Regions from separate parts of the Streptomyces sp. NPDC004732 genome, predicted to be linked through region 1. Evidence: riboswitches for the same ligand, from Rfam matches in the RefSeq annotation. Region 1 holds a riboswitch; each other region holds the start of a gene.
The links. A riboswitch is a leader RNA that binds a small molecule or an ion and turns the genes downstream of it on or off. The one in region 1 is predicted to bind cobalamin.
Positions count from the first base shown of each region.

Region 1 (6,966 bases):
GGCGGGTGTCCTTCGGCTCGGCTGTGCGGGGGGTGGTGGGGGCGGCGGGGGACTCGGCCGGATGAACCGAGCGTAGAGACTTCGACCACGTTGTGGGAGGGGGCCACGGCCGGGCGGGCCGTCCCTCCCCGCGATGTCAGACGTATTCCGTCGGAATGACCGCTTCGCCCCGCGACAGCTGGGTCGCCGAGAGCGGGAGACCCGCGCGCGCGGCGGCGTGCCGGTCGCGGACCGTGTCCAGCGGCTCGCGGGCGACCACCTCGCCGCCCTTGACCAGCTCGGTCAGGAGCTGCCGGTCGGCGAGCTCGGCCGGGACGGCGCCCGTGCCGACGACCTCGGCCTCGGCCACCCCGTACTCGTCGGTCCGGCGCGCGGCCCACTTGCGGCCGCCCAGCGAGGACTTGGCGCCGAGCGACTTCTTCGCGACCGGCTCCAGGGCGGCCTTCGGGTCCGCCGAGTGCGCGCGGGCCACCAGCTTGTAGACCATGGAGCAGGTGGGGTGCCCCGAGCCGGTGACGAGCTGGGTGCCCACGCCGTACGCGTCCACGGGCGCCGCCGCGAGCGAGGCGATGGCGTACTCGTCGAGGTCGGAGGTGACGACGATCTTCGTCTCCGTCGCGCCGAGCTCGTCCAGCTGCTGGCGCACCCGGTGGGCGACGAGCAGCAGGTCGCCGGAGTCGATGCGGACGGCGCCGAGCTCGGGCCCGGCGACCTCGACGGCGGTGCGGACCGCCTCGGTCACGTCATAGGTGTCGACGAGCAGCGTGGTGCCGGGGCCCAGGGATGCGACCTGGGCGCGGAAAGCGTCGCGTTCGTTGTCGTGCAGCAGGGTGAAGGCGTGGGCGCTGGTGCCGACGGTCGGGATGTCGTAGCGGAAGCCCGCGGCCAGGTCGGACGTGGTGGCGAAGCCGCCGACGTACGCGGCGCGGGACGCGGCGACGGCCGCGAGCTCGTGGGTGCGGCGGGCGCCCATCTCGATCAGCGGGCGGCCGCCTGCGGCCGAGGACATGCGGGAGGCGGCGGCCGCGATGGCCGAGTCGTGGTTGAGGATGGAGAGGATCACCGTCTCCAGGAGCACGCACTCCGCGAAGGAGCCCTCGACCCGCAGGATCGGCGAGCCGGGGAAGTAGACCTCGCCCTCGGGGTAGCCCCAGATGTCGCCGCTGAAGCGGTAGCCGGAGAGCCATTCGAGGGTCGGCTCGTCGACGATCTCGCGCTCGCGCAGGAAGCCGATGACGTCGGCGTCGAAGCGGAAGTTCTCCACGGCGTCCAGGACCCGGCCCGTTCCGGCCACCACTCCGTAGCGTCGGCCCTCGGGGAGTCTGCGGGTGAAGACCTCGAAGACGGAGCGCCGGTCGCCGGTGCCGGCCTTCAGCGCGGCCTGCAGCATCGTCAGCTCGTACTGGTCCGTGAAGAGCGCTGTCGACGGAACATCCACCGGCAGGCCAAGGTCCGCTGTGTTCATACGAGGGATGCTACCCCCAATCTCGTCACTCTGACGATTTCTTGGGGCGCGCCAGAGGCCATTTGTGCGAGGGCCCCCTCGGAGTGGCAGCATGGGGCAGGTGAGTACGGCTCCCGCAGAGATCACACGCCCGGAATCGGACGAAGAGGCGCTCGTCGTCCCCGAGCCGGACGTCCCCTGGATCACCCTGGTGCACAACGACCCGGTCAATTTGATGAGTTACGTGACGTATGTGTTCCAGACGTACTTCGGGTACTCGAAGGAGAAGGCCACGAAGCTGATGATGGACGTCCACCAGAAGGGCCGCGCCGTCGTCTCCAGCGGCAGCCGCGAGGAGATGGAGCGCGACGTACAGGCCATGCACGGGTACGGGTTGTGGGCCACCCTTCAGCAGGACCGCAAGTAGCGGACCGGAAGCAGCGGACCGGAAGTAGCGACGCATCTGATGCCAGGACAATTCGAAGCGATCCCCGGCGGCGGCGCCGCCGTCGCGCTCGACGAGGTCGAGATCTCGATCATCCGCTCCCTCGCCGTGCAGCTCCTGGAGCTGATCGGGCCGGGCCCCGGCGGTGAGGTCTCCGACGACCCGCTCGCGGAGCTCTTCGCCGAAGGCCCGAGCGAGCCGCCCGCCGATCCGGTGATGCAGCGTCTGCTGCCCGATGCGTACGGCGGTCCGGGCAGCGAGAACGGCGCGAGCGACGCGGACGAACTGCGGGCGTATTCGGCGGAATTCCGGCGGTTCACAGAGAATGACCTCCGGGCCAAGAAGCGTGACGACGCCCTGGTCGTGATCCGCTCGCTGGACGCGATGACGTCGTCGGGCGAGGGCGGAGCTGTCCTGAAACTGTCGGTCGAGGAGTCCCGGAACTGGCTGGGCGCCCTCAACGACCTCCGCCTCGCGATCGGCACGCGGCTCGAGGTGAGCGACGAAGACGACGCCGATCTGCTCTACCGGCTGCCGGATTCCGACCCCCGCAAGCCGATGGTGATGGCCTATCTCTGGCTCGGCGGACTGCAGGAAACGCTGGTCGGGACGTTGCTGGACTGATTCCGGGCAGGAATCCGTGCAGAATGCAGCGAAATTTGTTGTAGTAGACAGGTTCCATCCGCTCCGCGGGTGGTTCGCTCAGCGGAGCCTCAAATCCGGATAACGATCCCGTCAAGTCATTGCCCGACTTTGCGGTGTCAAGGGCGCTTTGTCCGCTTCTCCTTGTGGTGTGCACCACAAGTGGCTCATTCCCTCACTGTTGCCACCGTGATAAATCTTCACGACCGCTCGGCGACGCCACCCATGTCGCCGAGGGCGCTTCAGCCGGCAGACCGCCGGTAGCACTCCATCCATATCCGGGGGGATCAGGACCTGATCCGCAGCCACAACGCAGATGTGCGGGCGCGGATCAGCATGGAGAAAGGCGTCACCATGACCTCAGTGCAGGTCGAAGAGCACCACGACGGGCACGACGGCAATGGGGTCGTGCACGGCTCGTCCGGCGAGGGCGAGGGATACCAGCGCGGGCTCGGAGCCCGGCAGATCCAGATGATCGCGATCGGCGGTGCCATCGGCACCGGCCTGTTCCTCGGCGCGGGCAAGGCCATCCACAAGGCCGGACCGAGCCTCATCCTGGCGTACGCCATCGCGGGCCTCGTCATCTTCTTCATCATGCGGGCGCTCGGCGAGCTCCTCATGTACCGGCCCGTGTCCGGCTCCTTCTCGGAGTACGCACGCGAGTTCATGGGCCCGTTCTTCGGATTCGTGACCGGCTGGACGTACTGGCTCTTCTGGGTCGTCACCGGCATCACCGAAGTGACCGCGGCCGCCCAGTACATGCAGTACTGGACCCACGACTCATTCCCGCAATGGGCCTACGCGCTGGTCTTCACCGTCATCCTGTACGGCGCGAACCTCATCTCCGTGAAGCTCTTCGGTGAGCTCGAGTTCTGGTTCTCGATGGTCAAGGTCACCGCCATCATCGGCATGATCCTGATCTGCGTCGGCATCCTCACCATCGGCTTCTCCGACGCCGGTGACACCGCCACCGTGGCCCACCTGTGGAACCAGGGCGGTTTCTTCCCCAACGGCATCGGCTCCACGCTGATGACCCTGCAGATCGTGATGTTCGCCTTCCTCGCCGTCGAGCTGGTCGGCGTCACCGCGGGCGAGTCCAAGGACCCGAAGACCGTCCTGCCCAAGGCCATCAACACCGTGCCGTGGCGCATCGCCGTCTTCTACGTCGGCGCGCTCATCATGATCCTGTCGGTCGTCCCGTGGACCTCCTTCAAGCCCGGCGTCTCGCCGTTCGTCGCGGCCTTCGAGGAGATGGGTCTCGGCGTCGGCGCCGCGATCGTGAACTTCGTGGTCCTCACCGCCGCGCTCTCCTCCTGCAACTCCGGCATGTACTCCACCGGACGCATGCTGCGCGACCTGGCGATGAACGGCCAGGGCCCCAAGTTCTTCACCAAGCTCACGAAGAACGGCCTGCCGCTGATCGGCACCACGGCCTCCGCCGCGTTCATGCTGGTCGGCGTCTGGATCAACTACCAGTGGCCGGGCGAGGCGTTCAACTACGTCGTCTCCTTCGCGACCATCTCCGGCATGTGGGCCTGGATCATGATCCTGGCCTGCCAGATCCGCTACCGCCGCAAGGCCGACCGCGGCGAGCTGCCGCAGTCCACCTTCCGGGCCCCGGGCGCCCCGTACACCAGCTGGTTCGCCCTGCTCTTCATCGGCATGGTCATCGTGATGATGGGCGTCGACAAGGACGCGCGGATCTCGCTGTACGCCGCTCCGGTCTGGGCCGCGATCCTGACGGTCTCCTACCTGATCCTCAAGAGCCGCAACCCGGAGGCCGCGGCCTTCGACAAGCGCAAGATCGGCGTCTCCGGCGGGGTCTCCTCGGACGACTCCCTCTCCAAGGACTGAGGCTCCCCAAGGCCACTGTCCAGCATTCGGGCCCGCGCGTACCACACTTCGGTACGCGCGGGCCCCTCTGCTTATCCTGGCTGCCATGCTGACCATCACCCAGGCCCTCCACGACCAGATCGTCGCGCACGCGCGCCAGGACCACCCCGACGAGGCGTGCGGCGTGGTCGCGGGCCCGGAGGGCACCGGACGTCCCGAGCGGTTCATCCCGATGCTGAACGCCGCCCGCTCGCCCACGTTCTACGAGTTCGACTCGGGTGACCTGCTCAAGCTCTACCGCGAGATGGACGACCGCGACGAGGAGCCGGTGATCGTCTACCACTCGCACACCGCCACCGAGGCGTACCCCTCGCGCACCGACATCACCTACGCCAACGAGCCCGGCGCGCACTACGTCCTGGTCTCCACGGCGGACACCGACGACGCGGGCCCCTTCCAGTTCCGCTCCTACCGGATCGTGGACGGCGAGGTCGCCGAGGAAGAAGTAAAGGTCGTCGAGGCATACTGAGCTTTACTCAAGAGGGCGGCAGGAGCCAGGAAGCCGGTGCGAAACCGGCACGGTCCCGCCACTGTGACCCCACTCCGAAGCCGGGGCGGGGGAGTCAGGAACTGACCTGCCGTCCTCCTCCATGCAACGCAGGGGACGCGGAAATCCCCTGGAGGAGGCAGTTCAGCCATGTCCCGCCACACCGGCATACGCGCGCTCGCCGCGGCCGCACTGCTCGTCCCGCTCGCCGCGTGCTCCTCGTCTGACTCGGGCGATGCGGGCGGTGACGGGAAGACCGCGGCCAAGGCCGCCGGATTTCCGTACACCGTCACCAACTGCGGTGTGAAGACGACGTACGACGCACCCCCGAAGCGCGCCGTCACCATGAACCAGCACGCCACCGAAGTGATGCTGGAACTCGGCCTCAAGGACCACCTCGCGGGCACGGCGTACCTCGACGACAAGGTCCTGCCGCAGTATGAGAAGGCGTACGACTCCATCCCCGTCGTCGCCAAGGAGTACCCCTCCTACGAGAAGCTGCTCGCCGCCAACCCCGACTACGTGTACGGCGGATACGCGAGCGCCTTCCTCGCGGGCGACGGCCGCAGCCGCTCCGCGCTCGCCAAGTCCGGCATCGAGAGCCGCCTCAACGTCGAGGGCTGCGCGAAGCGGCCCGTCTCCATGGATGACGTCTACCGCGAGGTCCGCGAGGTCGGCTCCACCTTCGGGGTGCGGGCCCGCGCGGACAAGTGGGTGAGCGGCGCACAGCGCGAACTCGCCGCCACCGCCGAGAAGTCGAAGGGCAAGAAGCCCCGCTCCGTCTTCGTCTACGACAGCGGCGACAAGACCGCGTTCACCGCGGGCGGCCGCGGCATCGGCAACGACATCATCAAGCGGGCGGGCGGCCGCAACGTCTTCGCCGACGTGGACAAGTCCTTCAGCGACGCGTCCTGGGAGTCCGTCGTGAAGAACAGGCCCGAGACGATCCTGATCCTCGACTACGGCGCCACGACCGTCGCCCAGAAGAAGAAGCGCCTCCTCGACGACCCGGCCCTCCAGGACGTCCCCGCCGTCAAGAACAAGAGCTTCGCGGTGCTGCCGCTCTCGGACATGGTCACCGGAGTACGAGCACCCGAGGCGGTGAGGAAGCTGGCGGCGCAGCTGTGAGCGCGCAGAGAGTGCGGGAGATCCAGCCCGTCCGGCGTTTGAGGACGAGCCCGAAGGGCGATCGGCGGAGCTCAGGGGGGCGGCGCCTCGCCGTCCTGACGGTGCTCACCGTCGCCCTCGCCGCCGCGACGCTCGCCGGGCTCGCCCTGGGCTCCGTCAGGATCCCGACGGCCCAGGTCGTCGAGATCCTGACGGGAAGGGCGGACCCCTCCCCGTTCCGCACCATCGTCCTGGACGTGCGACTCCCGAGAGTCATCCTCGGCGCCACCGTCGGCGCAGGACTCGCCGTCATCGGCACCGTCCTCCAGGCCCTCGTCCGCAACCCCCTCGCCGACCCCTTCCTGCTCGGCGTCTCCTCGGGCGCCTCCGTCGGCGCGGTCAGCGCGATCGTGCTCGGCTCCGTCTTCGGCCTCGGCGCCGCCCTGTCGACCAGCGTCACCATCCCGGCCGCCTCCTTCGCGGGCGCCCTGATCTCACTGGTCCTCGTCTACGCCCTGGCCCGCAGCGGAGGCGGCGGCTTCGCCACCGGCAGGCTGATCCTCGCGGGCGTCGCCGTCTCGTACATCCTGACCGCGCTGACCAGCCTCATCCTGGTCACCGCCGACAGCGCGGACCACCTCAAGGAGGTCCTGTACTGGACGCTCGGCGGCCTCGGCAGTGCCCGCTGGGACATGCTCGCCCTGCCCTGCGTCACCCTGGTCCTCGGCACGGCCCTCCTGATGTCCATGGCCCGCCCCCTCGACCTGCTCCTCGCCGGTGAGGAGGGCGCCACCGTCCTCGGCCTGGACGCCACCCGATTCCGTGCCGGAGTCTTCGTCCTCGCCTCGCTCCTCACCGGCGCCCTGGTCGCCTACAGCGGGGCCATCGGATTCGTCGGCCTGATGGTGCCGCACGCCGCCCGCATGCTGGTCGGCGCCGCGCATCGCG
Region 1 covers NZ_JBEXJR010000012.1:240,807-247,772, reverse strand. The annotation lists gene ABZV77_RS33330 (nicotinate phosphoribosyltransferase) at 137-1,465, opposite strand; gene clpS (ATP-dependent Clp protease adapter ClpS) at 1,557-1,871, shown strand; gene ABZV77_RS33320 (DUF2017 domain-containing protein) at 1,911-2,513, shown strand; gene ABZV77_RS33315 (amino acid permease) at 2,886-4,385, shown strand; gene ABZV77_RS33310 (M67 family metallopeptidase) at 4,471-4,893, shown strand; cobalamin riboswitch at 4,890-5,018, shown strand; gene ABZV77_RS33305 (ABC transporter substrate-binding protein) at 5,062-6,039, shown strand; gene ABZV77_RS33300 (iron ABC transporter permease) at 6,078-6,966, shown strand, end outside.

Region 2 (6,966 bases), on a different contig from region 1:
CGCCGGGGCCCGCCTCGCGGGGGTAGCCGTGGGTGGCGAGTTCGCGGGCGACCTGCATGTGGGAGCGGGCCGCTTCCAGGCTGATGACGTCCGCGTCGAGGTCGTCGATGGCCTGGACGACGTCGCCGAACTCGGCGTAGCACATGTGCGTGTGGATCTGGGTGTCCGGCCGCACCCCGCTGGTGGAGACGCGGAAGGACTCGGTGGCCCAGGCCAGGTACGCGGGGTGGTCGGCGGCGCGCAGCGGCAGCGTTTCGCGCAGTGCGGGCTCGTCGACCTGGATGACCGAGGTGCCTGCCGCCTCCAGGTCATTGACCTCGTCGCGCAGGGCGAGGGCGACCTGGCGGGCGGTGTCGCCGAGCGGCTGGTCGTCGCGGACGAAGGACCAGGCGAGCATGGTGACGGGGCCGGTGAGCATGCCCTTGACCGGGCGGTCGGTGAGGGAGTTGGCGTACGTCGTCCAGCGCACCGTCATCGGCTCGGGGCGCGAGATGTCACCGGCCAGGACCGGCGGGCGGACGTAGCGCGTGCCGTACGACTGGACCCAGCCGTGCTGGGTGGCGAGGTAGCCGGTGAGCTGTTCGGCGAAGTACTGCACCATGTCGTTGCGCTCGGGCTCGCCGTGCACCAGGACGTCGATGCCGGTCTTCTCCTGGAAGGAGATCACGTCCTGGATCTCGGTCTTGATGCGGTCCTCGTAGCCCGCCGTGGTGATGCGCCCGGCCCGCAGGTCGGCGCGGGCCGTGCGCAGTTCGTTGGTCTGCGGGAACGAGCCGATGGTCGTCGTCGGCAGCAGCGGCAGGCCGAGGTGGGCGCGCTGGGCGGCGGTCCGCTCGGCGTAGGGCTGGGAGCGGCGCGCGTCGGCGTCGGTGACGGCACCGGCGCGGGCCCGGACGGCCGGGTCGTGGGTGATCGGCGATTCGGCGCGCGAGGCCAGGTCCGCCTTGTTGGCCGACAGTTCGGCCGTGATGGTGTCGGTGCCCTGGGCCAGCCCCTTGGCGAGCGTGGCCACCTCGTTCGTCTTCTGCCGGGCGAAGGCGAGCCAGCGCAGGATCTGCGGCTCGATGTCCCGTTCGAGGGCCGTGTCGATGGGGACGTGGAGGAGGGAGCAGGAGGTCGCCACGTCGACCCGCTCGGCGAGCCCGAGCAGCGTGCCGAGGGTGGTGAGGGACTTGGCCAGGTCGTTGATCCAGATGTTGCGGCCGTTGACGACACCGGCGACGAGCCGCTTGCCGGGCAGACCGCCGACCGCGGCGAGGGCGTCGAGGTTCGCGGCGGCGGCCTCGGTGAAGTCGAGGGCGAGGCCCTCGACCGGGGCCTTGGCGAGCACCGGGAGGGCGTCGCCGAGCCGGTCGAAGTACGAGGCGACGAGGAGCTTGGAGCGGTCGGTGAGGGCGCCGAGGTCGCGGTAGGCGCGCTCGGCCGCGTTCAGCTCGGCCGGGGTGCGGTCCTGGACGAGGGCCGGTTCGTCGAGCTGGACCCATTCGGCGCCCGCCGCGCGCAGGTCGGCGAGCACCTCTGCGTACACCGGAAGGAGGCGGTCGAGGAGGGTCAGCGGGTCGAAGTCGGCGGCCACCCCGGGGGCGGGCTTGGCGAGCAGGAGGTAGGTGACCGGGCCGACGAGCACGGGCCGCGCCGTCAGGCCCAGCGCCTGGGCCTCCTTGAACTCGGTGACCTGCTTGGTGGAGTCGGCGGTGAACACCGTGCCGGGACCCAGCTCGGGCACCAGGTAGTGGTAGTTGGTGTCGAACCACTTCGTCATCTCCAGCGGCGCCACGTCCTGCGTGCCGCGCGCCATGGCGAAGAACCCGTCGAGCGCGTCCGCGTCGACCGCGGCGCGGTGGCGCTCGGGGACGGCGCCGACCATGACGGTGGTGTCCAGGACGTGGTCGTAGTACGAGAAGTCGCCGGTGGGGACTTCGCCGATGCCCGCGTCGGAGAGTTCCTGCCAGTTGGCGCGGCGGAGGTCGGCGGCGGTGCTCCGGAGGGCGTCGGCGGTGACGCGGCCCTTCCAGTAGCCCTCGATGGCCTTCTTGAGCTCGCGGTTGCGGCCCTGGCGGGGGTAGCCGTACACGGTGGCCCGTGCTGCCGCGGCTGCGGTCTTGGTGGTCACGGAGATCTCCTTCGAGAGACGTATCCCGGGGATCCCGGAGACCTGCGTGGCCAAGAAGGAGTGACATACCGGCGGGTACCGTCTCGCGCGGCAAGGCGCGGTCATCCGCTCGCTATGTACGCCGACCCGCCCTCGAGGTCACCGGAATATCCGCGCACGAATGGCTCGGGCACGGACAGCGGGCAGGTCTTCGGACTCGCGGGCGCATCCTCCCGGGGGAGGACACCTACTGGCCGTCGCTTCCCAGGTCCCGTTCGTCGGGGCCCAGTGCGTGATGACGGCGGTCGTTCCCACTCACCGCTGCGGGGCAGTCCCGGATTCCCACCGGGTTCCCTCTTGCGACGCTCCCGTCTGGCGGACGGGGCGAACCAGCTGCGCCGATCACCCTACGGGGTGGCGGTGGAGCAGTGCTAGGGCCGCCGGATTCCGGAAGGTCACTTCGAACGCTCGTCCACCGGCACGGCGCCACGCGGCAGCCGGGGCTCCACCAGCGGACGGAACAGCTTCCGCACCGGCGGAGTCGACAGCAGGAACACCGTGGTGACGACGCCGAGGGTGAGGAGGACCTGGCCGACCGCGCCCAGGTCCTTCAGGACCGGATACAGGCCCGCCGCCTCGCCCGCGCGGATCAGCAGGCCGTGCAGGAGGTACGGGTACATCGTGGCGGCGCCGAGAGCGGTGAAGGGCGTGCGGCGTCGGGGCACACAGGCGAAGAACGCGGCGACCAGCACCGCGCTGAGCGCGAAGATGCCGACGCGCACGGCGAGGTACTGCGGCCAGCTGATGTCGAGCTCCGTGTAGCCGACGTCCATGGACAACCAGTGCTCGTCGGGCGCGGGCATCCACAGATACGCCGCGACCACGGCGCAGACCAGCGCCACCACGCCACAGCGGCGGGCCGCCTTCGTGCGCAGGAGGGCGAAGTGCTCCGGGCGCAGGTTCATGCCGAGGACGAACCAGGGCAGGAACATCAGCACGCGCGGCAGCGCCAGGTCGTAACCCATCGTCGTGAGACCGGCCGCGAGGGAGACCACCACGGCGATCGGCACCGGGTGGCGGACCGCCCGCCACAGGGGTGTGCTCAGCCGCCAGAGGAACAGGGCGACGAGGAACCAGCAGAGGTAGGTGGGTTCCGTGGGGGTGAAGGTGTACGGCTCGCCCCGCACCGCGCTGTACGTGGCGGAGTACGCCGCCTCGAACAGGAGGTAGGGGATCAGCACCCCTTCGATCAGTTTGCGCACCTGGTCGGGGCGGCCGGTGAAGCGCTGCGAGAAGTAGCCGCACAACAGGATGAACGCCGGCATGTGGAAGGCGTAGACCACGGTGTGGACCGCCTGCAGCGTGTGCGTGCCGGAGACGATCTGTTCCCAGGAGTGGCCGAGGGCGACCAGCACGATCAGGAGGAACTTCGCGTTGTCGAAGAACGGATCGCGCGAGTCGAGCGGCTTCCGGGTGTTCTGGGGGGTGTTCTGGTTGGTACGCAGGCGTGTGGGGGTCGGCATCCGCATCAGGCCTTCGACCTCCCTGCCGTCGGAGACTCCACCGGCTGCCAGGGAGCCAGACGACCTCCTCCACGTCTGGCATGGGTCCAGTACAGGCGGCTGTCGAGGCCGAGCATGGTGAGCACGACGCCGCCCGACGCCAGCGGAGCGCTCGACGGCGCGCCCGCCGGGAGTACCCCGGTGTGGTTCCACTGCGGCCGGTTCCTTGCGACGCCCGACGTGCCCCAGGCCGTGGCGACATCGCCCGTGGCCGTCCGGGCCGCGAGCAGGACACCGCCCCAGTCGTCCGCGGTGACGCTCACCGGGCCGTAGCCGCCCGCCCCGCCCAGATCGGTGGCGGCCACCGACGTGTGCGCGGTGGAGGACGACCGGCGCGCCCGGCCCGGCTCCGCCGTGAAGGGCGTGAGGCTGTCCGCGTGCAGGCGGGCGGAGCCCACGTCCCCGGAGGCGGGGATGCGGTAGAAGACCCGGACGCCGTCGTCGTCGGGCCGGACGGTCAACGGCAACGTGGTCGCCGGAAGGCCGGTGGCCAGCGGGCCGCGCACGTCCGCGCCCGGCTCGTCCTGGATCCAGGCCAGGACGCTGTGCGGGGTCGCGGCAAGGAAGTAGGCGCGTCCGGCGCGGTCCTTGGCGGCGACCGGATCGCTGTGCACGGCCTCACCGCCCAGGCCGCGCCAGGGAGTCCACGTGCCGTCGGACCGCTGGACGCGCGCGGTCAGCCGGCGGCTGCTGTCGCGCACGAACACGGACATCGTGCCGTCGTCGTGCGCCACGACCGCGGGCGCACTGATGTCGTTCGTACCGACCTCGCCGGACAGCTCGGGGCTGTCCAGCGACTGCCAGGGGCCGAAGGGCTTGCCCGGGGCCTGCTGGGCGATAAATCCCACTTCCTTGCGGTATGCGGCGGGCTGGTCACCGAACAGCGTACGGGTACCGAAGACGGCGATACGTCCGTCGGGCAGCGCCACCGGCCGCACGCCCGTGTCGATTCCGGTCTCCGCCCGGAACACGGGCCCCTTCCACCGGCTCGCGCTCCACCGCCCGCCCTTGCCGCCAGGCCGGTGCCAGTGCGCGATCCGGCCGTCCAGCACGGCGAAGGCCCACAGGCTGTCGTCCTTGCCCGCGAGCAGCCAGTCGGCGCCGGTCTCACCGGCGTGGTGGATGCTGTGCGACCAGCGGGGCTTGGGGCTCGCGGCGACCTTGAGGTCACCGCAGCCCGCAGAGTCCTTGCAGGTGTCCTGCGGGGCGTCTCCCCAGGAGTACGTTTCGAGCGTGCGGGCCTTGGACGTGCCGGACGCGGGGTCGAGCGCCTGCTGGACGAACCGGGCGCCGAAGCGGTGGTCCTGGTGGTCGGAGCACTTGAGGTTGCGGTCCAGACGGCCCGGCGTCGGGTTCTGCATCCGGACCTGCGTCGGCCGGAACCGCTCCAGATAGCCGGTCACCGTCCGGATCGGCTGTTCCTCGGTGTACGAGAAGTCGCGGGTGACCGGACCCTCGTGCGCCAGCTGCGAGCCGAGCACGCCGACCCGGCCGTCCCAGAGCCCGTGCAGGCTGTGCGGCCGGTCACCGGCGATGCTGCCCGCCTCGTGCAGCAGCGTCCACACCAGGTTGATGTGGGGATACCCCTGCAACGTGTCGAGCTCCGCCTGCCCGCCGCCCGCCGTCGGGATGACGGAGCGCCGCCAGGGGTGCTCCGGCCGTCCCGTGACCATCTCGGCGTAGGCGGCGCGAATGCCGTTCTGCCGCGCTTTGGCGTACTTGCGCTCGTCGCGCGCGGGTCGGGGCATGCCCCGGAACGTGCCCTTCCTGGGGGCGTTCACGCCGTTGGACTCGCCGGACGTCAGATAGATCGTCGTCGGGGTGGGCGATGATCTGCAGGACCGATTCCTCGGTCCTGGGCTGCGGCCCTGAGGTCGCCCACGTACCCGTGGGGCCCGCCGTGCTCATGTCCGGTGACTGATGCGGGGTGACGGGCACGTCGCCGCCGTCACCCTTCGAGCGGACGACCATGCCTATGCCGATGCCTGCGGGCGCCACGACACCCAGCACGGTGGCCGTGAGGACATTGCGACGGGTTGCGCGCGCGAGAATGCGCTTTTCGGGGGGCATGGGTGGGCTTGCCTATCTGCATCCGACGTACCGGCCACTCGGCCAGCAGCTGCGGCTGGTGGCTCCTTGATCACGGGGGAAGATGACCTGCGAAAGCGGCGGGTTGTCCTCAGTGATCTTCCTCACGGCGCCGGGCGGGTAGCTTCTCCGCGGTGACGTGGACAGAGAAGCGGGGCCTCGCGCCGATGACCGACGGGGCGCAGTTGCGGTGGACGGCGCTGGAAGGCGGCGGGCGGGACGCAGGTCGGGGCGGCGGGCGGGGTGGTGGGCGGCCGACGCCTGTGGTCCTGCTGCACGGTGGCCCCGGGTTGCCCGATTACCTGGGTGAAGTCGCCGCCATGGTCGCGGACTTGGCGCCCGTGTACCGGTACGACCAGCGCGGGACGGGCCGTTCGCCGTGGCGCGGGCGCCACACCCTCGCCCGGCACGTCGGCGATCTCGCCGAGCTCCTCGACGCGTGGGACGCGCCCCGGGCCGTGCTGATCGGGCACTCCTACGGCGCCGACCTGGCCGCCCGGTTCTGCCTCGCCCACTCGGACCGGGTGGCCGCGGCGCTGCTGATGTGCGGGCCGTTCGTCGGTGACTGGCGTGCCGGGGACCGGGCGGAACGGGGGCGCCGCACGACCCCGGCGCAGCAGGAACGGCTCCGCGTACTGGAGGAGATGCCGCGCCGCACGGAGGAGCAGGAGGTCGAGCTGCTCACCCTGGCCTGGTTCACCGACCACGCCGACGTCGAACGCGGCCGGCAGTGGGCGGCCGAGGGTGCCCGTCGGCGGCGTCCGGTCAATTGGACCATGAACGCCGAACTCGGCGAGGAGGGGCGTGCGGACCCCCTCGACGGACATCTGGACGAGCTGCGCGAGCGGCTGCCCGCGCGGACGGAGCTTCTCGGTGGTGCCGACGACCCCCGCCCGGTCTCGGCGCTCGACACGCTGGCGCGCTCGCTCGACGTTCCGCTGACCCGGGTCGAAGGCGCCGGTCATGAACCGTGGCTGGAGCGGCCCGACGCTGTGCGCGCGCACCTGCGGGGTTTCGTGCGGGGTGCGGTCGGCGCGTAGGGGTGCGGTCGGCGCGTAGGGGATGAGGAAGGGCCGGGTGGATCTGACCCGGCGCTCCTATTGCACATATATTGCAAGTGCATGAGTTGTGCAGAAGGAGCGTGCAGTGAGCAAACCTGTGGTGCTGGGGATCGAGTCGTCCTGCGACGAGACCGGCGCGGGAATCGTGCGGGACGGGAAGCTG
Region 2 covers NZ_JBEXJR010000001.1:833,659-840,624, reverse strand. The annotation lists gene metE (5-methyltetrahydropteroyltriglutamate--homocysteine S-methyltransferase) at 1-2,113, opposite strand, end outside; cobalamin riboswitch at 2,277-2,501, opposite strand; gene ABZV77_RS03455 (acyltransferase family protein) at 2,548-3,621, opposite strand; gene ABZV77_RS03450 (PIG-L family deacetylase) at 3,621-5,402, opposite strand; gene ABZV77_RS03445 (alpha/beta hydrolase) at 5,877-6,782, shown strand; gene tsaD (tRNA (adenosine(37)-N6)-threonylcarbamoyltransferase complex transferase subunit TsaD) at 6,901-6,966, shown strand, end outside.
Region 2: another riboswitch for cobalamin. It lies ahead of metE (5-methyltetrahydropteroyltriglutamate--homocysteine S-methyltransferase); the one in region 1 lies ahead of ABZV77_RS33305 (ABC transporter substrate-binding protein).

Region 3 (6,966 bases), on a different contig from region 1:
GACGGCGAGCGCCGCATCATCCACGACCCGCCGCTCCTCGAACCGGTGGGCGCCCCCGACACGGCCGCCCTGCGCAAGATCTTCGGCGACTACCGCTCCACGCTCGCCGAGGAGCGCCGCCTCCTCCTGGACCGCTACCGCTTCGTCGACGCGGCCCGCAAGGTGGTCGGCGTCGGCAGCGTCGGCACCCGGTGCTACGTCGTGCTGCTCGCCGGGCGCGACGCGGGCGACCCGCTCTTCCTGCAGATCAAGGAGGCGGTCCGATCGGTGGTCGAGGAGCATCTGACGACCGGGCCCTATCTGCACCCCGGGCACCGCGTGGTGGCGGGCCAGCGGCTGCTGCAGGCCGCGGGCGACATCTTCCTCGGCTGGATGACGGGACCCCGGGGCCGCGCCTTCTACTGGCGCCAACTGCGCGACATGAAGGGCTCGGTGAACCCCGCCGCCCTCTCCCCGGCCGAACTCCGCGCCTACGCACGCCTCTGCGGCACGGTCCTGGCCCGCGCGCACGCCCGCTCCGGCGACCGCATAGCGATAGCCGCCTATCTGGGCGGCTCCGACACCTTCGACCGCGCCGTGGCCGACTTCGCGCTGCGCTATGCGGCCCAGAACACGCGGGACCACGCGGCGCTGGTGGCGGCGGTCGACTCGGGCGTGCTCGCGGCGACACCGGGCGTATGACGGGGGTTCAAAGACAGGCTCTCACCCGAGCAGCGCGTCCACCACCCGCCGCCGGTCCTCCGCGTGGTCCCGCAGCCAGGCTCCCAACGCGTGGTCGGCGTCGGGCAGTTCGAGCCGCGTGAACCGTGACCCGGTGGTGAGTGCCTCGGCGACGGCGGCCGTCACCGCGGGCGGGATCACCGCGTCGGTCCCGGGCACCACGAGCACCGCACGGCCGCCGAAGCCCCGGTAGACGTCGAGTGCTGCCGAGTCCCGCCACCGGTCCGGCGTACGGATGATCTCGGTGAAGCGGCCGTCGCCGTCGCCGAAGGGGAGCGGCCAGGCCTCCGCCGCGTACACCGCGGGCGCGCAGAGCCCGACAGCCGTGACCTGCGCGCCGAAGTGCGCCACCAGATCCGCCACGGTCTGCCCGCTCATGCTGAACCCGACGAAGACCAGCTCGTCGGAGGCGGGCACCCGTTCCTCGACCACCGCGACGGCCTGTGCGCACCGCCGCCGCAGGCTCAACTCCCCTAGCGCGCCCGTGCTCTCGCCGTGCCCGGAGAAGTCGAGCGCCAGCGCCCGGCAGCCGCGTGCCGCGAAGTCGGCCTGGAGGGCGGCCAGCCGCGCCTTGCTGCCCGCGCCCGCGCCGTGCAGCAGCACGACCGTGGTCGCCGGGGCCCGCGCGGCATCGGGCAGCGCCTCGGTGCAGCTGAGCGTCTCGCCGTCGCAGGCGAAGGTGAAGGCGACGGCGGCGGAGTCCTGAGCGGTGGTGCGGGAGTCCTGAGCGGTGGTGAGGGAGTTCTGAGTCATGCCGCTCATCCTCGGCCGGGCCGGGTGCGTGGGGGAAGATGGGGCGTATGGCGACGACCGTGTCCGTGTTCACCCTCGGCGGGACCATCTCCGCGCGGGGTGGCGGCAGTTCGCCGCGGCTGACCGGCGCCGAGATCCTCGCGGCGGCCGGTGCCGTCCCGCCCGGCGTCGAGGTCGAGGTCCACGACGTCCGCAGGCTGCCCAGCTCCTCCCTGACCGTCGAGGACGTGGCCGACCTCGCCGAGCGGGTCGACGCGGCGACGGCCCAGGGGCACGGCGTCGTCGTGGTGCAGGGCACCGACACCCTGGAGGAGACCGCCTTCCTCCTCGACCTCGCCTGCGTGCCCCGCACCCCCGTCGTCGTGACCGGGGCGATGCGGCGGCCCGACCTGCCGGGCGCCGACGGCCCCGCGAACCTGGCCGCGGCCCTCGCCGTCGCCGCCGACCCCGGCTGCGCGGGCCTCGGCGTCGTCGTGGTCCTCGCCGACGAGATCCACGCGGCGCGGCACGCGCGGAAGACCCACACCACCTCCGTCGCGGCCTTCGCGTCGCCGGGCGCGGGCCCGCTCGGCCGCGTCGTGGAGGGCAGGCCGCGGGTCCTGCTCCGGCCCGCGGGACCGCCTGCCGACCGTCCCCTGGACCTGCGCGGCGCCGCCCGCGTAGCCCTGGTCACGCTCACCCTCGGGGACCGCGGCGAACTCCTCGAAGCGGTCGACGCGCGCTTCGACGGCCTGGTCGTGGCGGCGTTCGGCGCGGGCCACGTCCCCACCTGGCTCGTCGACCCGCTGGCCGCGCTCGCCGCCCGCATGCCGGTCGTCCTCGCCTCCCGCACGGGCGCGGGCCCGCTGCTGAGCGAGACGTACCAAGGTCCTGGCTCGGAGCACGACATGCTCGGCCGCGGCCTGCTCTCCGCGGGGCCGCTGGACGCGCCGAAGGCCAGACTCCTGCTGCACGCCCTGCTGGCGGACGGCGCCGACTACCCCCGAGTGGCCGACGCCTTCCGCGCGTTGGGGAGCTGGGGCCCTAGCCGATCTGGTCGGGCGTGACCGTCAGCCACCGCTTGTCGGCGGTCACCTTCTGGCCGAGCTCGCGCTGCCGCTCCGCGTTCTTCTTCTTCATCCCGTCGAGCTGCTTCATGTACGAGTCCTTGCGGTTGACCCAGACCCGCACGCCGCCGTGCGCCACGTCCGCGGAGTGGAACAGCATCGGGCCGTCGCTGGCCGGGGTGTCACCGGCGGCGAGGACCGGCTTCTTCCACTCGTCGATGTAGGTGTTGATCGCCGCGGGCTTGCCCTCGTACCAGGTGAGCGGCGCCCACAGGTTCGGCGTCAGCTCGCGCTTCGCGAGCTTCGCGCGGTCCTTCTCGCCGAAGCGGCCCTCGGCGATCTCCTTGCGGGAGCTGGTGACCTCACCGGTCTTGCGGTCCTTGAGCTGCATGGCGACGCCGATGACGTTCTGCGGCTTCACGCCGTAGCCGTACTTCGGGTCGGCGAGGACCATGCGCACCAGATCCTCGCTGGCCGCGCTGACGACGTACACCTCGATGCCGTGCGCCTGCAGCGTCTTGTAGAGCTGCTGCATGCCGCGCGAGAACTCCGGCGGCTTCACCTCGGTCTTCGTCGGCTTGCCGTCCTCGAAGTACTCGGCGGGGATCGGCTTCTTGTACGCCAGGAGCTCGTCGACGTACCCCTTGAGCTCCTTCAGCGTGAAGCCGGAGAAGATCTGCGCGGCCCAGGGGTAGCAGACCTGGTCGTCCACCTCGCACAGCCGGTTGTAGTAGCTGTAGAGGCTCTCCTTGTGCCCGGCCTTGTCCTTGAAGGGGATGATCTTCAGGGACGGGTCCATGGTCTTGCGGGTGAGGACGCCCTTCATCTCCAGGAAGGGGAGCAGCGACTCCTCGAGGTCGTTGCGGTACGTCGTGTTGTCCGCGTCGAAGACCGCGTACGCACCCTTGTGGTCGTTCTTCGCGATGACCTTGCCCAGCTTCTTGGCGACCGGCTTCGGCCAGTGCGACAGCTCGCGGGCGGTGGCCGCCGAGGTGTCGGCGGCGTTCGCCTCGTCCGTCGGCCACAGGGCGCTGCCCGCGAGAACGGCGGCGGCCAGCGCGCCCGTGGTGCCGATGACGGCCAGCTTGCTCTTTGCCCGTACTGCCATGTCTCTACGTCCCTGCCGTTCCCTGCGAGCGATGTGCGGCCCCGACCGGAGCGGCGCGCAATGCTATGGGGCGGCAGGGACATTTCCCATGATCGACGTCACCGTGGCGCGGTGGCATGGGGCGGGTGAACAGGGGTAGCAGAAGGGTTCCGCGCATACTGGGCCCATGGACTCCCGTGAGTTCGTCCGCGCCGCTCCACGGCTCGACGGCATGGTCGTCTCCGCGGTCGGCTACCGCACCGCGGGGCAGCGGCCGGGGCTGCACCGGGGGCTCCCTTCGCCGTATCTGACGGTGATCTTCTCCCTGGACGGGACCATCGCCACCGGCAGCACCCCGGACCGGGCGACGGGACCGGACGCGACGCGCACCGACATCATCGTGGGCGGCCTGCACCAGAGCCCCGCGTACGTCGTCCAGCCCGAGCACGAGGCGGGCATCCAGCTCGCCGTGCATCCCCTCGCGGCCCGCGCCCTCCTCGGCCTGCCCGCCGCCGGGCTCACCGGGCAGCTCGTCGTCGGCGGCACGGACGTCCTCGGCGACCCGGCCGCCGAGATCCGCGAGCGGCTGTGCGAGCTGGACCGCTGGGAGGAGCGCTTCGCCCTCCTGTCGGCCTACCTGAGGCGGCGCGCGGCCACGGACCGCGCCGCCGGATCCGTCCGCCCCGAGGTCGCGGAGGCCTGGGCGTGGCTGGCCAGGCACCGGGGCGCGGGCACCCTCGGCGGCCTCTCCCGGCACGTCGCGCTCAGCGAGCGCAGGCTGACCGCGCTGTTCCGCGCCGAGACGGGACTCACCCCCAAGCAGGCCGCCCGCCTGATGCGCTTCCAGCACGCCAAGGCCACCGTGACCCGCGCCGTCGCGGCGGGCGCCCCGCCGGACCTGGCCGGGGTCGCGGCCGACACCGGGTACTACGACCACTCCCACCTCGTACGCGACTTCCGGCAGTACACCGGCGAGACCCCCACCCGCTGGCTGGCCGAAGAGTGCCGGAATATCCAAGCCGGGGCGCACGGCCGGGGCGAAGAGTAGAGCCATGGAAACCAACCGGAACACCACGCAAGAACAGCAGCTCAGCACGCCCGCCCCGGCGATCTGGCCGGGCCTCCAGGCCCAGGACGCCCCCGCCCTGATCGACTTCCTCGTCGGCACCGTCGGCTTCCTGCGCACCGCCGTCTACGAGGACGAGGGCCGGGTCGCCCACGCCCAGCTCGACTGGCCCGAGGGCGGTGGGGTCATGCTCGGCTCGTACGACCCGGCCGACGAGGCGACCTGCGGCAGGCCCGGCACCGCGGGCGCCTACGTCGTCACCGACCACGTGGACGACCTCTACCGCAGGCTCGCCGAGGCCGGTGTGAAGGTGATCAGCGAGATCGAGGACAAGCCCTACGGAAGCCGTGAATTCGGCATCGAGGATCCGGAGGGCAACCGCTGGTCCTTCGGGACGTACCGCGGCGAGCCCAGGCCCGCGCCGACCACCGCGACGACGCCCGGGCCGACCGCGTGAACTCGCGTGATAACTTGCGCAAGCCAGTCAAACCCACACCTGGGCCAGGGAATCCGGTGCGAATCCGGAGCTGACGCGCAGCGGTGAGGGGGACGGGCGGGGCCACGGCCACTGGGCGTCACAGGACGCCCGGGAAGGCGCCCCGCCCGGCCGATCCCCGAGTCCGAAGACCTGCTGGCGCCCTCCCCGCTCACCCTGCGGCGGAGGTCACGACGCAGGCCAGGCTCCGCGTATGAGCCGTGACACCCAAGGGATCACGTGTCCTCGACAGCCCGTATATCCGCCCTCCTCTGTGCCTGCCTGTTCGCGCTCACCGCGTGCGGCGGCTCCGCGCAGAAGACATCGCAGTCCGGGCAGCAGAGCACCGAGGGCTACCCGGTCACGGTCACCTCCTGCGGCAAGGACGCGAAGGTCGGGGCACCCCCGCAGCGGGCCGTCTCCCTCGACCAGGGCTCCACGGAGATCCTGCTCTCCCTCGGCCTCGCCGACCGCATGGTGGGCACCGGCACCTGGACCGACCCGGTCCTGGAGAACCTGGCGAAGGACAACGCGAAGGTGGAGCGGCTCGCCGACCGCTACCCGTCCCTGGAGAAGGTCCTGTCCAAGGAGCCGGACTTCGTCAGCGCCTCCTTCCTCTACACGGTCGGCAAGGGCGGCGTCGCCGACCGCGCGAAGTTCGACGAGCTCGGCGTGCCCGTCTACGTCTCGCCCACCGACTGCGCGGGCAAGGACAACGACGGCGGCGGCGACGGCAAGCGCGTCAAGACCCTCACCATGGACACCGTCTACGGCGAGGTGCGCGACCTGGCGAAGGTCTTCCACGTCGAGAAGCGCGGCGAGCAGCTGATCGCCGACATGAAGCGCCGGGTCGGCAGGGCCACCAAGGACATCAACACCGCCGACGCCTCCGGCACCAAGCTCATGTACTGGTTCGCCAACTCCGACGCCCCGTACCTGGCGGGCTGCTGCGGCGCCCCCGGCATCATCACCCGCGAACTCGGCGCGAAGAACGTCTTCGACGACACCCACGAGGAATGGCCCCAGATCAACTGGGAGACCGTCGCCGACCGCGACCCCGACGTCCTCGTCATCGGCGACCTCACCCGCAAGTCGCAGTCCGCGGAGAGCGCCGCGGCGAAGATCAAGTTCCTGGAGTCCAACCCGGCGACCAAGAACCTGACGGCCGTGAAGAAGAAGCGGTACGTCCTGCTCAGCGGCCAGGCCATGAACCCCACGATCCGCACGGTCGACGGCATCGAGCAAGTGGCCGCCGGGCTGCGGAAGTTCGGACTCGTCAAGTGACGGAGGCCGCGCCGGACACGGGCAGTGTCACCGGCGCCGCCCCCGCCCGCGTGCGGCAGGGGCTGCTGTGGCTCGCCGGGGCCGCCGCGCTCCTCCTCTCCGTCTCCGTGGCCGTCACCATCGGCCCCGCGGAGATCTCCGTGTCCGACGTGTGGTCGACCGTCGCCGCCCACCTCGGCTGGGGCGAGAGCCCGCTCACCCCGATCAGGGACGGCATCGTCTGGAACCTGCGGATGCCGCGCACCGTGCTCGCCGCCGTCTGCGGCGCGGGCCTCGCGGTCTGCGGTGCGGTCATGCAGTCCCTGCTCCGCAACCCCCTCGCCGACCCCTTCGTGCTCGGGGTGTCGTCCGGGGCGTCCACGGGAGCGGTCGCGGTCGTCGTCCTCGGGGTCGGCGGGGGAGTGGTGTCGGTCTCCGCGGGCGCCTTCGCGGGCGCGCTCTGCTCCTTCGCGCTCGTGCTGCTCCTGAGCCACACCCTCGGCGACACCACGGACCGGGTCGTGCTGTCCGGCGTCGCGGCCATGCAGCTCTTCTC
Region 3 covers NZ_JBEXJR010000016.1:126,506-133,471, forward strand. The annotation lists gene ABZV77_RS36315 (DUF2252 domain-containing protein) at 1-681, shown strand, start outside; gene ABZV77_RS36320 (alpha/beta fold hydrolase) at 703-1,473, opposite strand; gene ABZV77_RS36325 (asparaginase) at 1,521-2,519, shown strand; gene ABZV77_RS36330 (HAD family hydrolase) at 2,497-3,627, opposite strand; gene ABZV77_RS36335 (helix-turn-helix domain-containing protein) at 3,794-4,654, shown strand; gene ABZV77_RS36340 (VOC family protein) at 4,659-5,129, shown strand; cobalamin riboswitch at 5,137-5,323, shown strand; gene ABZV77_RS36345 (ABC transporter substrate-binding protein) at 5,388-6,431, shown strand; gene ABZV77_RS36350 (iron chelate uptake ABC transporter family permease subunit) at 6,482-6,966, shown strand, end outside.
Region 3: another riboswitch for cobalamin. It lies ahead of ABZV77_RS36345 (ABC transporter substrate-binding protein); the one in region 1 lies ahead of ABZV77_RS33305 (ABC transporter substrate-binding protein).

Region 4 (6,966 bases), on a different contig from region 1:
GCACACCGTGTTCGACGGGCTCTACCGCCGGATGGTGCTCTCGGTCGGCCCGCTCCACCGCGTGCCGACCCCCGCCAACCGGCGCTTCGAGAGCGCGCTCGCCGACCTGCACGCGCTCGTCGACGAGATCGTCGCGGAGCGCCGCGCGGCCGGGCCCGGCGGGCCGGACGATCTGCTCGCCGAATTGCTGCGGGCCAGGGACGAATCCGGGGAGCTCATAGCCGACCAGGAGATCCACGACAACGTGGTTTCGCTCGTCGTGGCGGGTGCGGAGAATGTGGCGTCGACGCTGGCCTGGACGTTCCATCTGATGACCGAACACCCGGCGCAGGAAAGGAGGTTGGTTGAAGAGGTAAATGCCGTGGCCCCGGATCGCGCGATCACATTCGCCGATCTCAAGGACCTGCCGCACCTCCGCAATGTCGTCACCGAGGCGATGCGCATACGGCCGGCCGCTTGGATATTCACGCGCCGGTCCGTGGCCGAAACCGAGCTGGGCGGCTATTCGATTCCGGCGGACGCCGACATCGTCTACAGCGTGTACGCGATGCAGCGCGACCCGCGTTCCTTCGAGCGGAACCTGGAGTTCGACCCCGACCGCTGGAATCCGGAACGGGCGCGCGACGTGCCGGAGTTCGCGATGATGCCGTTCAGCGTGGGCAACAGGAAGTGCCCCGGCGACCACTTCAGCCTGGCCGAACTCGCCCTGATCCTAGGAACGGTGGCCCCCAAGTGGCGCCTGGAGCGCGTCGAGGAGACCGACGCCCGCACCCAGGTCGGCATCACCCTGCACCCCAAGCGGCTCGTCCTGCGGGCCACGCCGCGCTGAGCGTCCCGGGACAGCAAGGCGCCCGCCCGCCCCGTCCGGCAGAACGGGTCGGGCGGGCGCAGGCGTCCGGAACTCGTCCGGAACTCGCCTAGAACTCGTCGTCGAAGGAGACCGAGCCCTCGACCGCGACCTGGTACGCGGAGGGCCGCCGCTCGAAGAAGTTGGTCAGCTCCTGGACGCCCTGCAGCTCCATGAAGGAGAACGGGTTCTCCGAGCCGTAGACCGGCGCGAAGCCGAGGCGCTGCAGCCGCTGGTCGGCGACGCACTGCAGGTACTCGCGCATCGAGTCGGTGTTCATGCCGGGCAGGCCGTCACCGCACAGGTCGCGGGCGAACTGCAGCTCGGCCTCGACGGCCTCCTTCAGCATGTCCGTGACCTGCTGCTGGAGCGCGTCGTCGAAGAGCTCGGGCTCCTCCTTGCGGACCGTGTCCACCACGTCGAAGGCGAAGCTCATGTGCATCGTCTCGTCGCGGAACACCCAGTTGGTGCCGGTGGCCAGGCCGTGCAGCAGACCGCGGCTGCGGAACCAGTAGACGTACGCGAAGGCACCGTAGAAGAAGAGCCCCTCGATGCACGCGGCGAAGCAGATGAGGTTCAGCAGGAAGCGACGGCGGTCGGCCTTCGACTCCAGCCGGTCCATCTTCTCGACGGAGTCCATCCATTTGAAGCAGAACTCCGCCTTCTCGCGGATGGAGGGGATCTCCTCGACCGCGTCGAAGGCCGCCGCGCGGTCCTCGGGGTCGGGCAGATAGGTGTCGAGCAGCGTCAGATAGAACTGGACGTGCACGGCCTCCTCGAAGAGCTGACGGCTCAGGTAGAGCCGCGCCTCGGGGGAGTTGATGTGCTTGTAGAGCGTCAGCACCAGGTTGTTCGAGACGATCGAGTCGCCGGTCGCGAAGAACGCGACCAGACGGCCGATCATGTGCTGCTCGCCGGGCGAGAGCTTGGCGAGGTCGGCGACGTCCGAGTGGAGGTCGACCTCCTCGACGGTCCAGGTGTTCTTGATCGCGTCCCGGTAGCGCTCGTAGAAGTCGGGGTAGCGCATGGGGCGCAGGGTCAGCTCGAAGCCCGGGTCGAGCAGGTTCTTCTCGGTGGAGCTCATTACTGGCAGGCCTCGCAGGACTCGGGGTTTTCCAGGGAGCAGGCGACGGCGTCTTCGGCCGTGACCTGCGCGGGGACGGGGGCCGCGGCGGCGGTGTTCGAGCTCCCGGCCGCGCGGGCGATGCGCGTCGCGGGGCGCGAGCGCAGGTAGTACGTGGTCTTCAGGCCGCGCTGCCAGGCGTACGCGTACATCGAGGAGAGCTTGCCGATGGTCGGCGTCTCCAGGAAGAGGTTGAGCGACTGCGCCTGGTCGAGGAACGGGGTGCGGTCGGCGGCCATGTCGATCAGGCCGCGCTGCGGGATCTCCCACGCCGTGCGGTACAGCGCGCGGACGTCCGCGGGCACCCACTCGAAGTCCTGGACCGAGCCGCTGGACTCGCGCAGCGCCTCCCGGGTCTTCGCGTCCCACAGGCCGTGCCGCTTCAACTCCTCCACCAGGTAGCCGTTCACCTGGAGGAACTCGCCGGACAGCGTCTCGCGCTTGAAGAGGTTGGAGACCTGCGGCTCGATGCACTCGTAGACACCGGCGATGGACGCGATGGTCGCGGTCGGCGCGATGGCGAGGAGCAGCGAGTTGCGCATGCCGGTGACGGCGATACGTTCCCGCAGCGCCGCCCAGCGCTCCGGCCAGGTCAGCTCGGCCACGGCCTTCGGGTAGTGGTCGGGGTGCAGCACGCCGCGCGCGGTGCGGGTCTTCTCCCAGGCGGGGAGCGGACCACTGCGCTCGGCGAGGTCCGCGGACGCCTCGTACGAGGCGAGCATGATGCGCTCGGCGATGCGGGTGGAAAGGGCGCGCGCCTCGGGGGAGTCGAAGGCCAGCTTGAGCTGGAAGAAGACGTCCTGGAGGCCCATCGCGCCGAGGCCCACGGGGCGCCACTTGGCGTTGGAGCGCCCGGCCTGCTCGGTCGGGTAGAAGTTGATGTCGACGACGCGGTCGAGGAAGGTCACCGCGGTGCGGACGGTCTCGTCGAGCCGCTCCCAGTCGATGTCCTGCGCGGCCGGGTCGACGAAGGCGCCGAGGTTCACCGAGCCGAGGTTGCAGACGGCGGTCTCCCCGTCGTCCGTCACCTCCAGGATCTCCGTGCAGAGGTTGGAGGAGTGCACGGTGTGGCCGGGCTCCGCCGTCTGGTTGGCGGTGCGGTTGGCCGCGTCCTTGAAGGTCATCCAGCCGTTGCCGGTCTGCGCGAGGGTGCGCATCATGCGGCCGTAGAGGTCCCGGGCCGACATGGTCTTCTTGGCGAGCCCGGCGGCCTCGGCCTTGCGGTAGGCGGCGTCGAACTCGTCGCCCCACAGGTCGACGAGCTCGGGCACGTCGGCCGGTGAGAACAGCGACCACTCCTGGTCGGTGGCGACGCGGCGCATGAACTCGTCGGGGATCCAGTGCGCGAGGTTGAGGTTGTGCGTGCGGCGCGCGTCCTCACCGGTGTTGTCGCGCAGCTCCAGGAACTCCTCGATGTCGGAGTGCCAGGTCTCCAGGTAGACCGCGGCCGCGCCCTTGCGCCGACCGCCCTGGTTCACGGCGGCGACGGAGGCGTCCAGGGTCTTCAGGAACGGCACGATGCCGTTGGAGTGCCCGTTCGTGCCGCGGATGAGGGAGCCGCGGGAACGGATGCGGGAGTAGGAGAGGCCGATGCCGCCCGCGTGCTTGGAGAGCCGTGCGACCTGGTGGTAGCGGTCGTAGATGGAGTCGAGCTCGTCCAGCGGGGAGTCGAGGAGGTAGCACGACGACATCTGCGGGTGGCGGGTGCCGGAGTTGAAGAGCGTCGGCGAGGACGGCAGGTAGTCCAGGCGGCTCATCAGGCCGTACAGCGCGGCGACTTCGTCGAGCGCGCGGGCGCTCTCGTCCTCCGCCAGACCGGCCGCCACGCGCAGCATGAAGTGCTGCGGGGTCTCGATGACCTGGCGGGTGATCGGGTGGCGCAGCAGGTAGCGGCTGTGCAGGGTGCGCAGGCCGAAGTAGCCGAAGCGGAAGTCGGCGCCGTCGGCGAGCGCGGTGTCCACGAGCGCGTCGAGCCGGGCCGCGTGGGCGCCCACGAAGTCGGCGGTGCGGTCGGCGATCAGGCCCTCACGGTGGCCGACGGCGATCGACTCGGTGAAGGAGCGCACGCCCTGCGAGGCGGCCTCGGCGGCGATGGAGAGGGTGAGCAGCCTGGCCGCGAGCTTCGAGTACGTGGGGTCCTCGGAGATGAGCCCCGCGGCCGCCTCGGTCGCGAGCTCCCGCAGCTCCGCCTCGTCGGCCCTGGCCGAACGGCCGCGCAGCGCCGCGGCGGCGACCCGGCCGGGGTCGGCGTCGGGGAGGTCGGCGGTGAGGTCGGTCAGGGTGCGCAGCAGCGCGGTCCCTGGCGCGTCGGTACCCTCGGTGCTGTCGATGGGCTGCGGTGACAGCGCTGACGCAGGTTCGGCAGGCGCGATGGTCACGTGGAGCTCTCCCTCGCTCGGCTCTGGGCCTGGGGGAGGGGACGGCACACACGGGCGCACCCGGACAGGGCGGCGTACCGCGTCCACCGGCCCATTCCACGAGGCCCGGACGGTCGGCACCCGGGTCGGTCGACACGGGTGCACTGCCGGCAGGTCTTCGGACTCCGCGTACGACAAATGCGTACACGTCTACCGTTGCGGGACAGTTCCGGACTTGCACCGGATTCCCCTGCGGCGACAGCGAGCACGAGCATACATCTTGTGTCGGCTTACTGAAGCAGGCCCACATCTTGTGTCGGATCGCAGAGCTGTACGACGAAGGGCCGCCGGTTTCCCGGCGGCCCTTCGTCGTACGCTGTGCCGTGCGGCAGACGTGCGGCAGCGGTCGGCTCAGTGGCCGGAGCCCGCCGTCGCCTTCGGCAGTTCCTCCATGACACCGGCGTCACCGGCGTCCGCCGTGTAGTCCTCCGGAGACGTCTCGTCGACGCCCTCGGGGGCCTTCAGCGCCTTCAGGGCGAAGGTGAGGACCACGGTCACGACCACGTTCAGGACGAACGCGGTGAGGCCGATGTAGCCGATCTCGCCGATGCCGGGGATCTCGTCGGACGAGCCGCCGAAGTGCTTCTGCGTCGGCGACGCGACGCCGTACGCGGCGACCGTGCCGTAGACCATGCCGACCGCCCAGCCCGCGAGCAGCGCCCAGCGGTGGAACCACCGCGTGAACAGGCCGCCGACCAGGGCGGGCATCGTCTGCAGGATCCAGATGCCGCCGAGCAGCTGGAAGTTGATCGCGACCGTCTTGTCCATGGTGAGGACGAAGGCGAGCGCGCCCACCTTCACCAGGAGCGAGACCAGCTTGGAGACCTTGAACTCCTGTGCGGGTGTCGCGTCCGGCTTGAGGAAGTCCTTGTAGATGTTCCTCGTGAAGAGGTTCGCGGCCGCGATCGACATGATCGCCGCGGGTACGAGCGCGCCGATGCCGATGGCGGCGAAGGCGACGCCGGTGAACCAGTCGGGGAACATGTTCTCGAACAGCTGCGGGATCGCCAGCTGCCCGTTCTCGACCTTGACCCCGGCCGCGATCGCCATGAAGCCGAGCAGCGCGAGCAGGCCCAGCATCAGCGAGTAGAGCGGCAGGATCGTGGTGTTGCGGCGGATCACGTTGCGGCTCTTGGAGGAGAGCGTCGCCGTGATCGAGTGCGGGTACATGAACAGCGCGAGCGCGGAGCCGAGTGCGAGCGTGGCGTACGTCCACTGCCCCGCCTCGCCCGGCGCGAGACCCGCGACAGGCTTGCCCGCCGCGTCGTTCGCCGCCGAGAACTTCTCGTTCGCGGCCTGGAAGATCTCGTCGAAGCCGCCGAGCTTGATCGGGATGTAGATGATCGCGACGGCGATGACGAGGTAGATCAGACCGTCCTTCACGAACGCGATCAGCGCGGGCGCGCGCAGACCCGACGAGTAGGTGTACGCGGCGAGCACCGCGAACGCGATCAGCAGCGGCAGGTCCTTGATGAACCAGTTGGTGTCCGGGCCGCCGCCGATCCCCATGACGTCGAGGACGGCCTGGATGCCGACCAGCTGGAGCGCGATGTACGGCATCGTTGCGAGGATGCCGGTGACGGCGACCGCGAGCGAGAGGCCCTTGGAGCCGAAGCGCCCGCGCACGAAGTCGGAGGTCGTCACGTAGCCGTGCTTGTGCGAGACCGACCACAGGCGCGGCAGGAAGGTGAAGATCAGGGGGTAGACGAGGATCGTGTACGGCACGGCGAAGAAGCCCGCCGCGCCCGCCGCGTAGATCGCCGCGGGGACGGCCACGAACGTGTAAGCGGTGTAGAGGTCGCCGCCGAGCAGGAACCAGGTGACCCAGGTGCCGAACGAGCGGCCGCCGAGGCCCCATTCGTCCAGGCTCTCCTCGTTGTCCGCCTTGCGCCAGCGGGCGGCCAGGAAGCCCATGACCGTGACGGCGACGAAGAAGAAGATGAAGACCGCGAGGGCGACGCCGTTGACTCCGTCGTTCATGACCGCGCCTCTTCCTTGCGGGCGCGCTGGTCACGCTGCCACAGCTTGTACGCGATCATCGTGAGCGCCGTGGAGATGAGCACCCAGAGCATCTGGTACCAGTAGAAGAACGGGATGCCGATGAAGGTGGGATCGATCTTCGCGTACGAGCCCACCCAGAGCATTGCCACGAAGGGTGCGACAAGGCAGGCTGCGATGACCACGCGGACCGGCGTGACCACCGGTCTGCTCACTTCAGGCGCATCTGACATATCGCGGCTCCGTTCCCTCACTTATCCCATGCTTAACGTGCGGGAAATCTAAGCCACAGTCTCGCTGTATGGAACCCCCGTCCGGATAACGGACGTGACAAGTTGCCTGTTCAGCAGCAGCGGAACCCCTGACGGGGGTCTGACTCCGCCCGGTCTGTCCGCATGCGTTCAAATGCGCGGCGGCTGGGAACAGTTGCCGCCGGATGCTCCTTGCGTACGTGCGCCACATACCGGTCGTACGCCGACTCGTCGGTCAGCTCATGGACGTACCACCGCATCCACCGCATCCCGCGCAGCACCCAGGTCACGGCGCCACCTCCCGTCGCTCCGCCTGCCTCTCTGCCTGCC
Region 4 covers NZ_JBEXJR010000005.1:34,450-41,415, forward strand. The annotation lists gene ABZV77_RS15800 (cytochrome P450) at 1-829, shown strand, start outside; gene ABZV77_RS15805 (ribonucleotide-diphosphate reductase subunit beta) at 918-1,931, opposite strand; gene ABZV77_RS15810 (ribonucleoside-diphosphate reductase subunit alpha) at 1,931-4,348, opposite strand; cobalamin riboswitch at 4,479-4,615, opposite strand; gene mctP (monocarboxylate uptake permease MctP) at 4,739-6,367, opposite strand; gene ABZV77_RS15820 (DUF3311 domain-containing protein) at 6,364-6,618, opposite strand; gene ABZV77_RS15825 (YbdD/YjiX family protein) at 6,729-6,905, opposite strand; gene ABZV77_RS15830 (carbon starvation CstA family protein) at 6,923-6,966, opposite strand, start outside.
Region 4: another riboswitch for cobalamin. It lies ahead of ABZV77_RS15810 (ribonucleoside-diphosphate reductase subunit alpha); the one in region 1 lies ahead of ABZV77_RS33305 (ABC transporter substrate-binding protein).